3 regions of the Streptomyces sp. SAS_270 genome follow, and region 2 is predicted to be linked to each of the others. Evidence: riboswitches for the same ligand, from Rfam matches in the RefSeq annotation. Region 2 holds a riboswitch; each other region holds the start of a gene.

Region 1 (3,266 bases), on a different contig from region 2:
CGCCCGGGCGCGCGCCCTGGGCGTCGACTTCACAGTGGAGCACCGCCTCGAAGCGGCCGCCCTGCGCAAGGGCGAGCCGTGGTTCGAGGCGGCCTTGGGTGCCTACGAAAGGACCTGGGCCGGCACGGCCTCCGACGCGGACTACGACACCGCCGCACCCTTCTTCTACGGGCGGTGGGACGAGGCCGCGCGGGCCCACGCCGCGGCCGACGCGGAGCAGAGCAACGAGGAGGCAGCGAGCCTGTACGCGTCCTCGGGCGCCTTCACACCGGACGCAACTCGCACCGCGCTCGCCGCCCTCGCCGGATGGGAAGGACGGGCGCTGCTGCTCGCGGGCGAAGTGGACAGCGGCCCGCTGCCGCGCGTCGCCGCCGACATCGCGGGGCTGTTCCCCGCGGCGCGGATGACCGTCCAGCCGGGCACCGGCCACTTCCCGTGGATCGACGATCCGGACTTCTTCTCCGACGCGGTCGAAGGGTTCCTCGCCGAGGAGCCGGCCGGCCGGGGCTGAGGCTCAGGCCAGCCGCAGGCTGATCCACTCGATGGTGTCGCCCGGCAGCAGATAGCGTTCGACCTCGACGAATCCATTGCGGAGCGCGAAGCGCAGGCCGTCCTCGTTGGAGGCCAGGACCACCGTCTCGATCGCCTCAGTGCCCAGTTCCCGCGCCTGTTCCAGAGCGCGCGCGTACAGCTGCGCGCCGAGCCCCTGCCGTCGGTGCGGCGCGAGCACGCGGGCGATCACCGTGGCCGCGGGCGTCTCGTCGTCGGGCGGACGCACCGTCGTGCAGCCGACCAGGACGTCGCCGAGACGGGCGACCTCCATGCGGTTGCGGCCGGTCCGCTCCCGCACGTCGTCGAGGGACAGGACGTGGGTCGGGATGACCGTGTTGTGGACGTACTGCCAGTCCGTGAGACCGGCTTCGTCCGTCGGCTGCTCGATGCGAAGCGTGGGCATCCGAGCAGGAAACCCGGGTGCCTCGTGAACCGTCAACCACGTTTCCGTACCGGCCGGTTGAGGCACCCCTCGGAAGTCCTAAATGCCCTGTCGGCGGTACTCGATCGCCGGGCAGCGGTCCATGACCATGTCCAGCCCCGCGGCGCGCGTCCGCTCGTACGCCCCCTCGTCGACGACCCCCAGCTGGAACCAGACGGCGTTCGCGCCGATCTCCACGGCTTCGTCGGCCACCGGGCCGGCCAGGTCGCTGTTGACGAAGACATCGACGACGTCGACCTCGAAGGGTATGTCGGCGAGGGAGGCGTAGCCCTGCTCGCCGTGGACCGTCTCGGCCTTCGGGTGGACCGGGACGACGCGCTTGCCGTGCCGGCGCAGCACCTCGGCGACGCCGTAGGCCGCGCGGTCCCGGTTGGTCGAGAGGCCCACGACGGCCCAGGTGTCGCCGAGCTCCGAGAGGATCCTGCTGACCGTCTCCTGGTCGCCGTACATGGTGTGTCTCCTCTGTCTCCGCGGCTGCGGGTCCGGCTGCGGTGCGTCTGCGGCTCGCCCCGCTCCAGGGGCTCTGCGGGTGGCAACAGCCCAGGGCGGCAGGCGATTCCCGGCACGCCCCGTGATAACTTTTCGAGGCCAGTCGAACCCATGTACGTGGGTCAGGGAATCCGGTGCGAATCCGGAGCTGACGCGCAGCGGTGAGGGCGACGGGCGGGGCATCGGCCACTGGACCACGAAGAGTCCGGGAAGGCGCCTCGTTCGCGTGACCCCGAGTCCGAAGACCTGCTGGCGGCCCCGCCGGTCGAGTGCCGCCGGGGAGACCGTACGACCGGGCTCCGCGCTTGAGCCCTCGACGACTGGGGACCCACTCCCGTGCCCACCGCACGTATGACCCGCCGCGCCGCCCCGCTGATCGCCGGCGCGCTGCTGCTGACCGGCTGCGGCTCCGGCTCGTCCGGTACCGCTTCGGCGAAGACCGCCGTCACCCTCGACAACTGCGGCCGGACCGTCCGAGTCGCGGCCCCGCCGCGCCACGCCGTCTCCCTCAACCAGGGCGCCACCGAGATCATGCTCTCGCTCGGGCTCGCCGACCGGATGGCCGGGACGGCCACCTGGACCGACCCCGTGATGAAGGGCCTGGAGAAGGCGAACGCCAAGGTGCCCCGGCTCGCCGACAACAACCCCTCCTTCGAACGGGTCCTGGACACCGAACCGGACTTCGTCGCCGCCTCCTTCGTCTCCACACTGGGCAAGGGCGGCGTGGCCACCCGGGACCAGTTCGAGAAGGTCGGCGTCCCCACCTACGTCTCCCCGTCCGACTGCGCGGGCAAGGACAACTCCGGTGACGGGGACGGCTCGCGCAAGCAACCGCTGACCATCGACACCGTCTACGGCGAAGTACGGGACCTGGCCAAGGTGTTCGGGGTGCAGAAGCGGGGCGAGAGGCTCGTCGCCTCGCTCAAGCAGCGCATGGCGAAGGCCACTTCGGGAATCGACGCCTCGGACGTCACCCTCCTGTACTGGTTTGCCAACGCCCAGTCGCCCTACATGGCGGGCTGCTGCGGAGCCCCCGGCGTCATCACCCGCGCACTCGGCACGAAGAACACCTTCGGCGCTACGCACGAGGAGTGGCCCCAGATCAACTGGGAGACGGTCGCCGACCGCGACCCCGACGTGCTCGTCATCGGCGACCTCACGCGCAAGTCGCAGACCGCCGAGTCGGCCGCCCGGAAGATCGCCTTCCTGGAGTCCGACCCGGTCACCAAAAACATGTCCGCCGTCCGGCACAAGCGCTATGTCCTGCTCAGCGGCCAGGCCATGAACCCGACCATCCGCACCGTGGAGGGCGTGGAGCAAGTGGCCGCCGGACTGCGCCGGTTCGGGCTCGCGGGGTGACGGTCAAGGGACTGCTGTCGACGGCGGCCGGGCTCGCCGCGCTGTGCGCGTCCATCGCCGTCGCGATCACCATCGGACCCGCGCAGATCCGGGTCGGCGACGTCTGGTCGGTCGTCGCGGCCCACCTCGGGTGGGGGAGCACGGACGTCTCGCCGATCCGGAACGGAATCGTGTGGCAGCTCCGGCTGCCGCGCACGCTGCTCGCGGCCGTGTGCGGCGCGGGCCTCGCCGTGTGCGGCGCGGTGATGCAGTCCCTGCTGCGCAACCCGCTCGCCGATCCGTTCGTGCTCGGGGTGTCGTCCGGCGCGTCGACGGGCGCGGTCGCCGTGGTCGTCCTCGGCGTCGGGGGCGGGGCCGTGTCGGTGTCCGCGGGCGCGTTCGCCGGAGCGGTCCTGTCCTTCGCGCTCGTCCTGCTGCTCAGCCA
Region 2 (3,266 bases):
CAGCTTGAAGAAGACGTCCTGGAGGCCCATCGCGCCGAGGCCCACGGGGCGCCACCGGGCGTTGGAGCGGCCCGCCTGCTCGGTCGGGTAGAAGTTGATGTCGACGACCCGGTCGAGGAAGGTGACGGCGGTGCGGACCGTCTCGTCCAGTCGCTCCCAGTCGATGTCACCGACCGCCGTGTCGACGAACGCGCCCAGGTTCACCGAGCCCAGGTTGCAGACCGCGGTCTCCCCGTCGTCCGTGACCTCCAGGATCTCGGTGCACAGGTTCGAGGAGTGGACGGTGTGGCCCGGCTCCGCCGTCTGGTTGGCGGTGCGGTTGGCGGCGTCCTTGAACGTCATCCAGCCGTTGCCGGTCTGCGCGAGCGTGCGCATCATGCGGCCGTACAGGTCGCGGGCCGGAATGGTCTTCTTGGCGAGCCCGGCCTCCTCCGCCTTGCGGTAGGCGGCGTCGAACGCGTCGCCCCACAGGTCCACCAGCTCGGGCACGTCGGCCGGTGAGAACAGCGACCACACGCCGTCCTCGTTCACCCGGCGCATGAACTCGTCCGGGATCCAGTGCGCGAGGTTCAGGTTGTGCGTACGCCGGGCGTCCTCACCGGTGTTGTCGCGCAGCTCCAGGAACTCCTCGATGTCGGAGTGCCAGGTCTCCAGGTAGACCGCGGCCGCGCCCTTGCGCCGGCCGCCCTGGTTCACCGCGGCGACCGAGGCGTCGAGGGTCTTCAGGAACGGGACGATGCCGTTGGAGTGCCCGTTCGTGCCGCGGATCAGCGAACCGCGGGAGCGGATACGGGAGTACGACAGACCGATGCCGCCCGCGTGCTTCGAGAGGCGCGCGACCTGGTGGTAGCGGTCGTAGATGGAGTCCAGCTCGTCCAGCGGGGAGTCGAGGAGGTAGCAGGACGACATCTGCGGGTGCCGCGTACCGGAGTTGAAGAGCGTGGGGGAGGAGGGCAGGTAGTCGAGGCGGCTCATCAGGCGGTAGAGGGCCGCGACTTCGTCCACCGCTCGGGTGGTGTCGTCCTCGGCGAGGCCGGAGGCCACGCGCAGCATGAAGTGCTGGGGCGTCTCGACGACCTTGCGGGTGATCGGGTGCCGCAGCAGGTAGCGGCTGTGCAGGGTGCGCAGGCCGAAGTAACCGAAGCGGTCGTCGGCGCCGGTGTCGATCAGCGCGTCGAGACGGGCCGTGTGCAGCCGTACGAACTCGGCGGTGCGATCCGCGATCAGACCCTCGCGGTGCCCGACCGCGACCGAGCCGGAGAACGACGTGACACCCTGCGACGCGGCCTCGGCGGCGATGCTGATCGTCAGCAGGCGCGCGGCGAGCCGGGAGTAGGCGGGGTCCTCGGAGATGAGGCCCGCGGCCGCCTCGGTGGCCAGCTCGCGCAGCTCCGCCTCGTCGGCCCGGGCGGAGCGGCCGCGCAGCGCGGCGGCGGCGACCCGGCCGGGGTCGGCGTCGGGGAGGTCGGCGGTGAGGTCGGTCAGGGTCCGCAGCAACGCGGTTCCCGGAGCGTCGGCCTCGGCCCCTGTCACGGTGGTCGCGGTCGCCTCGGTCGCTGAAGCCGGATCGACTGGCGCGATGGTCACGTGGGACTCTCCCTCGCTCGGCACGGGGCCTGGGGCGAGGGCAGCGGGGCGCACGGGCTCGGACAGGCCGGCGCGCGTCCAGCTGGCCCACTCCGCGAGGCCCGGACGTCTTGGCACCCGGGCCGGTCGGCCGGGCGCGCTGTCGGCAGGACCTCGGACTGGTCAGGCGCGCATACGCGCACAAGTACACCGTTGCGGGACAGTTCCGGATTCGCACCGGATTCCCCTGCGGCGACAGCGAGCACGAGCATACATCTTGTGCCGGGCTGCGGGAGCACCCCCACATGTTGTGTCGCGCTGCTGTCGAAGGGTGTCGGAGCGTCAACTCTTGGGCGGGTGGCGAATGCTGGGGCGCCGTCGCGGCCGGCGCCGGTCCGGGCACGGCAACGGGCCGCCGGATCTCTCCGGCGGCCCGTCCGGGACTCCGTGCCTCTAGGGGGTGTTGTGAAAGTCCCGCACAGCGCCCACGGCGCCCGGCACGCACCCTCGCCGCACCGGCCGAAGCCCCAAGTACGTCCAGTACGAGGGCCTTCGTCCGGCACGCCGAGGGCACGCACCGAACACCGCGGGCACCGCACAGGACTTTCAAAACACCCCCTAGTGCGAGGTCCCCGCCGTGGCCGGCGGCAGTTCCACCTGGACCCCGGGGTCGCCCGCGTCAGCCGTGTAGTCCGACGGAGACGTCTCGTCGACGCCGTCCGGGGCCTTCAACGCCCGCAGGACGAAGGTCAGGACCACCGTCACCACCACGTTCAGCACGAAGGCCGTCAGACCGATGTAGCCGATCTCCCCGATGCCGGGGATCTCCTTCGAGCTCCCGCCGAAGTGCGCCTGGGTCGGCGAGGCGACCCCGTACGCGGCGACCGTGCCGTAGACCATGCCGACCGCCCAGCCGGCGAGCAGCGCCCAGCGGTGGAACCAGCGGGTGAACAGACCGCCGACCAGCGCCGGGAAGGTCTGCAGGATCCAGATGCCGCCCAGCAGCTGGAAGTTGATGGCGACCGTCTTGTCCATGGTGAGGACGAAGACCAGCGCGCCGACCTTCACCAGGAGCGAGACCAGCTTGGAGACCTTGGTCTCCTGCTGCGGGGTCGCGTCCGGCTTGATGAAGTCCTTGTAGATGTTGCGGGTGAACAGGTTCGCCGCGGCGATGGACATGATGGCCGCCGGTACGAGCGCGCCGATGCCGATCGCGGCGAACGCCACGCCCGCGAACCAGTCCGGGAACATGTTCTCGAAGAGCTGCGGGATGGCGAGCTGCCCGTTCTGCACCTTCACCCCAGCCGCGATCGCCATGAACCCGAGCAGCGCCAGCAGGCCCAGCATCAGCGAGTACAGCGGCAGGATCGTGGTGTTGCGGCGGATCACGTTGCGGCTGCGCGAGGACAGCGTGGCCGTGATCGAGTGGGGGTACATGAACAGCGCCAGCGCCGAGCCGAGGGCGAGCGTGGCGTAGGTCCACTGCTGCGGCTCGGCCGGCGCGAGCGCGCCGCGTGGCTTCCCGGTCGCCGGGTTGACCTGGGAGAAAGCGTCGCCGGCCTTGGCGAAGATGTCGTCGAAGCCGCCGAGCTTGATCGGGATGTAGATGATCGCGACCACGATGACGAGGTAGATCAGGCCGTCCTTGACGAACGCGATCAGCGCCGGGGCCCGCAGGCCGGACGAGTAGGTGTACGCGG
Region 3 (3,266 bases), on a different contig from region 2:
AGGGGAGGTCGACGACGCGGCGGCCGTCGGCGAGCTTGGTCTCCATCGCCCAGCGCTGTACGTCGTGCAGGGCGCGGATCGCCATGGTGCCGTGCGCGGCGAGCGTGACGCGCTCGTGGTTGAGCTGGTTGGTGATCAGCCGCCAGCCCTTGTTCTCCTCGCCGACCCGGCGGGAAGCCGGGACGCGGATGTTCTCGTAGTAGCTGGCGGTGGTGTCGTGCGAGGCGAGGGTGTTGATGAGGGTGCAGGAGTAGCCGGGGTCGGAGGTCGGCACGAGGAGCATGGTGATGCCCTTGTGCGGCGGCGCGTCAGGGTCGGTGCGCACGGCCAGCCACACCCAGTCGGCTGTGTCGCCGTTGGTCGTCCAGATCTTCTGCCCGTTGACGACGTACTCGTCTCCGTCACGTATGGCCCGGGTCTTGAGCGCGGCGAGATCCGTCCCCGCGTCCGGCTCGCTGTAGCCGATCGCGAAGTCGATCTCGCCGGAGAGGATGCGCGGCAGGAAGTACGCCTTCTGCTCATCGCTGCCGAACTGCATGATCGTCGGGCCGACCGTGTTGAGGGCCATCAGCGGCAGCGGGACGCCCGCCTGAGCGGCCTCGTCGAAGAAGATGAACTGCTCCATGGGGCTCAGACCGCGCCCGCCGTACTCCGTGGGCCAGCCCACGCCGAGCCAGCCGTCCGTGCCGAGCCGGCGGATCGTCTCGCGGTAGAAGCGCTTCTGGGCCGCGGGGTCGCCGTAGCGCGCGTAGGCGTGGTCGGGCACCAGGTCCGCGAAGTATCCGCGCAGCTCGGTGCGCAACCGCTGCTGCTCGGGCGTGTATTCGAGATGCACGGCGCCTCCTGGCTCCCAAGGCCGGACCTGACGGCGCACACCGTAGAACGTGTTTCAGAAATTGGGAATGCCGGTGACGTACGCATGCGAAAGGCCCCCAGGATTCGCGCCATATCCGGGGGCCCTGCGCAGTCGAGCGGCACTTCGGTGGATCGATCGGTGGATCGATGAAGCCGTGCGGCGATCGAGTGGTGGTCAGCGTGCGACGGGAGTCGCCCGCGCCTCCGCTCGCTTCTCCGCGGCCTTGGCCGGTTTCGGTGACAGCACCCGCTCCGCCAGCACACCGAAGATCAGCCCGAAGGCCGTCCACAGGGTCAGCTGAATGGCCAGGGCGGCCAGCCGGAACTGCCAGATGAGGGTGGCCGAGAAGTCCTTCGGCACCTCGTTCACCGTGGGCAGGAACGCGTATGCGAGGCCGATGGCGAGGAGGAAGAACGCCCCCGCGGCCAGTGTCGCGTTCCAGTTGCCCAGGCGTGGCGCGAGGCGCTTGCCCAGGATCACGGTGGCGACGGCCAGCAGCACGCTGAGCACCATCATCAGGAAGTACAGCGTGGTGCGCTTACCGATGGTGTCGGGCTCGCCCACGGACGGCGGGTTGGCGGGGTACTTCAGGAACGGCACGACGTAGACCGCGAAGAGGCCCGCCGCCGCAAGGAGCAGCGCACTGGCACGCGGTCCGAAGCGCCCGATCCTGCCGAGCGCGAAGCAGTACGCGAGGGCGGCGATGCCACCGAAAGCGACCCCGTAGACGAGGACGCCGGTGGCCAGGCCACCGGTGGACTGCATCGTGCGGGAGACGACCTCCATACCGTGCTCGTGACTGTGCGACTCCTCGTAGGCGATCGCCGAGTCCACGCGCGGCTCACCGAGGAAGTAGGCGACGACCAGGGCGAGCAGGCCCGCGGCGAGACCCGCGAGCATGCCCCGTACCAGGAGGTTTCTGACAGTTGCGGAATTCATGAGCTTCTACGATTCCCCGGCGCCGTCAGTGGCAGGGGAAGCCGAGCAGGTGGCGGGCGTCGTGCACCCACTCGTGAACGTCCGAGCCCGACATCACGGATGTGGCGCCCTGTTCGGCGCCGACGAAGTAGAGCAGAACCAGCATCAGGATGCCGAAGAAGACCGCCCAGGGGGCGATCGCACCGATCGGCAGCTTGGCGGGAACAGCGGTGGGTGTAGCGGTCGGCTGAGCGACGGACTGCGCCATGGGGCAGAACCTCCTGGGGAACTCGCGTCCCATTTCGGTGGTGCACAGGACGACGGCTGCGGGTCTGACTTGCTCGACCTTCACCACCCCTGGTGGGAGTGGTTCTTGCTGGGCTTACAGTGGCGCGACCGTGCCGGATTCTCACCGGCTTCCGCCGAACCGTCGTCAATATCGACGAGACCGTACCGCGAACCGGGGTTGCGGCCAAGGGCGCACGAAGGCGCGGAGGGCGCGCCGGTGGCCTGGTCACGTCGTCAGTTCCCCGATTTCACACGGGTGTTGAGCACGAGAGTGGACGTATGACGAGCCGAGTGATGTTGATCTCAGCCGCAATGAGTGTGGCCGTACGGGAAGCCCGCTTCGACGACGGATGTCCGGTTGATACCACGGGGCTGCGCCTCGCGCGGGCGGCCGCGGGGGCGGTTGCGGCCGTGGACCGGCCGCTGGTCTCCCCCTCGGTGCGCTGCCGCGAGACCGCACACGCACTCGGCCTCGGTACGGCGGCGGACGCGCCGGAACTCGCGGGCCTGGACGTGGGCCGCTGGCGCGGCGCGACCCTGGAGGAGGTGAGCACGAGGGAACCGGAGGCGGTGGCCCGATGGCTGTCCGATCCGGGCTCGGCGCCGCACGACGGCGAGTCGGTGGAGGCCTTCTGCACACGGGTGGCGCACTGGCTGGACGCGACCGCACACGTCGCGGGCCGGACGGTCGCCGTGGTGGAGCCCGAGGTCGTACGCGCCTTGGTGGTACGGACGTTGGGGGCACCGGAGTCCGCGTTCTGGCGGGTCGACGTGCCGCCGTTGACCGCCACCGAGTTCAGCGGGCGATCGGGGCGCTGGAACGTACGGGCCGGACGGCCGCTCGGGGTCTCGGACTGACGCCGGGCACGAGGTGAGCTCCGCGCTCGGAGCGGTGTCGCGAGGAAGTCCGTCAGAGCAGTGTCGCGATGAAGTCCGTGCAGGCCTGGGCGCAGATGCGGCAGGCCTTCGCCCCGTCCTCGGCGCCGGCGTACTCGTCGAAGACCCGGGCGCACGCCAGGCAGACCTCGCGGCACCACTCCGCCTGGATGCGCAGGCCGGACTCGTCCTCGCGGATCTGCTCGGACAGCACGCGACAGGTCGCGTCGCACACCTCGGCGCACAGGACGCCTTCGCGCCTTACGCGTTGGTCCTCTTCGGATCCGTCCGGCTCCGCGAGGCTCGCACGCAGCGCGCACTCCCGCGC

The links. A riboswitch is a leader RNA that binds a small molecule or an ion and turns the genes downstream of it on or off. The one in region 2 is predicted to bind cobalamin.
Region 1: linked by a shared signal. The riboswitch ahead of ACN6LB_RS03085 (ABC transporter substrate-binding protein) and the one ahead of ACN6LB_RS28020 (ribonucleoside-diphosphate reductase subunit alpha) in region 2 are both predicted to bind cobalamin.
Region 3: linked by a shared signal. The riboswitch ahead of ACN6LB_RS24895 (CbtB domain-containing protein) and the one ahead of ACN6LB_RS28020 (ribonucleoside-diphosphate reductase subunit alpha) in region 2 are both predicted to bind cobalamin.

The regions. Positions count from the first base shown of each region.
Region 1 covers NZ_JBMNDS010000003.1:84,359-87,624, forward strand. Annotated here, with positions in the region: gene ACN6LB_RS03070 (alpha/beta fold hydrolase) at 1-511, shown strand, start outside; gene ACN6LB_RS03075 (GNAT family N-acetyltransferase) at 515-955, opposite strand; gene ACN6LB_RS03080 (CoA-binding protein) at 1,034-1,444, opposite strand; cobalamin riboswitch at 1,567-1,751, shown strand; gene ACN6LB_RS03085 (ABC transporter substrate-binding protein) at 1,835-2,842, shown strand; gene ACN6LB_RS03090 (FecCD family ABC transporter permease) at 2,839-3,266, shown strand, end outside.
Region 2 covers NZ_JBMNDS010000048.1:66,431-69,696, forward strand. Annotated here, with positions in the region: gene ACN6LB_RS28020 (ribonucleoside-diphosphate reductase subunit alpha) at 1-1,587, opposite strand, end outside; cobalamin riboswitch at 1,715-1,838, opposite strand; gene mctP (monocarboxylate uptake permease MctP) at 2,185-3,266, opposite strand, start outside.
Region 3 covers NZ_JBMNDS010000040.1:3,265-6,530, reverse strand. Annotated here, with positions in the region: gene ACN6LB_RS24905 (acyl-CoA dehydrogenase family protein) at 1-835, opposite strand, end outside; gene ACN6LB_RS24900 (CbtA family protein) at 1,031-1,795, opposite strand; gene ACN6LB_RS24895 (CbtB domain-containing protein) at 1,821-2,042, opposite strand; cobalamin riboswitch at 2,080-2,242, opposite strand; gene ACN6LB_RS24890 (histidine phosphatase family protein) at 2,342-2,920, shown strand; gene ACN6LB_RS24885 (ferredoxin) at 2,973-3,266, opposite strand, start outside.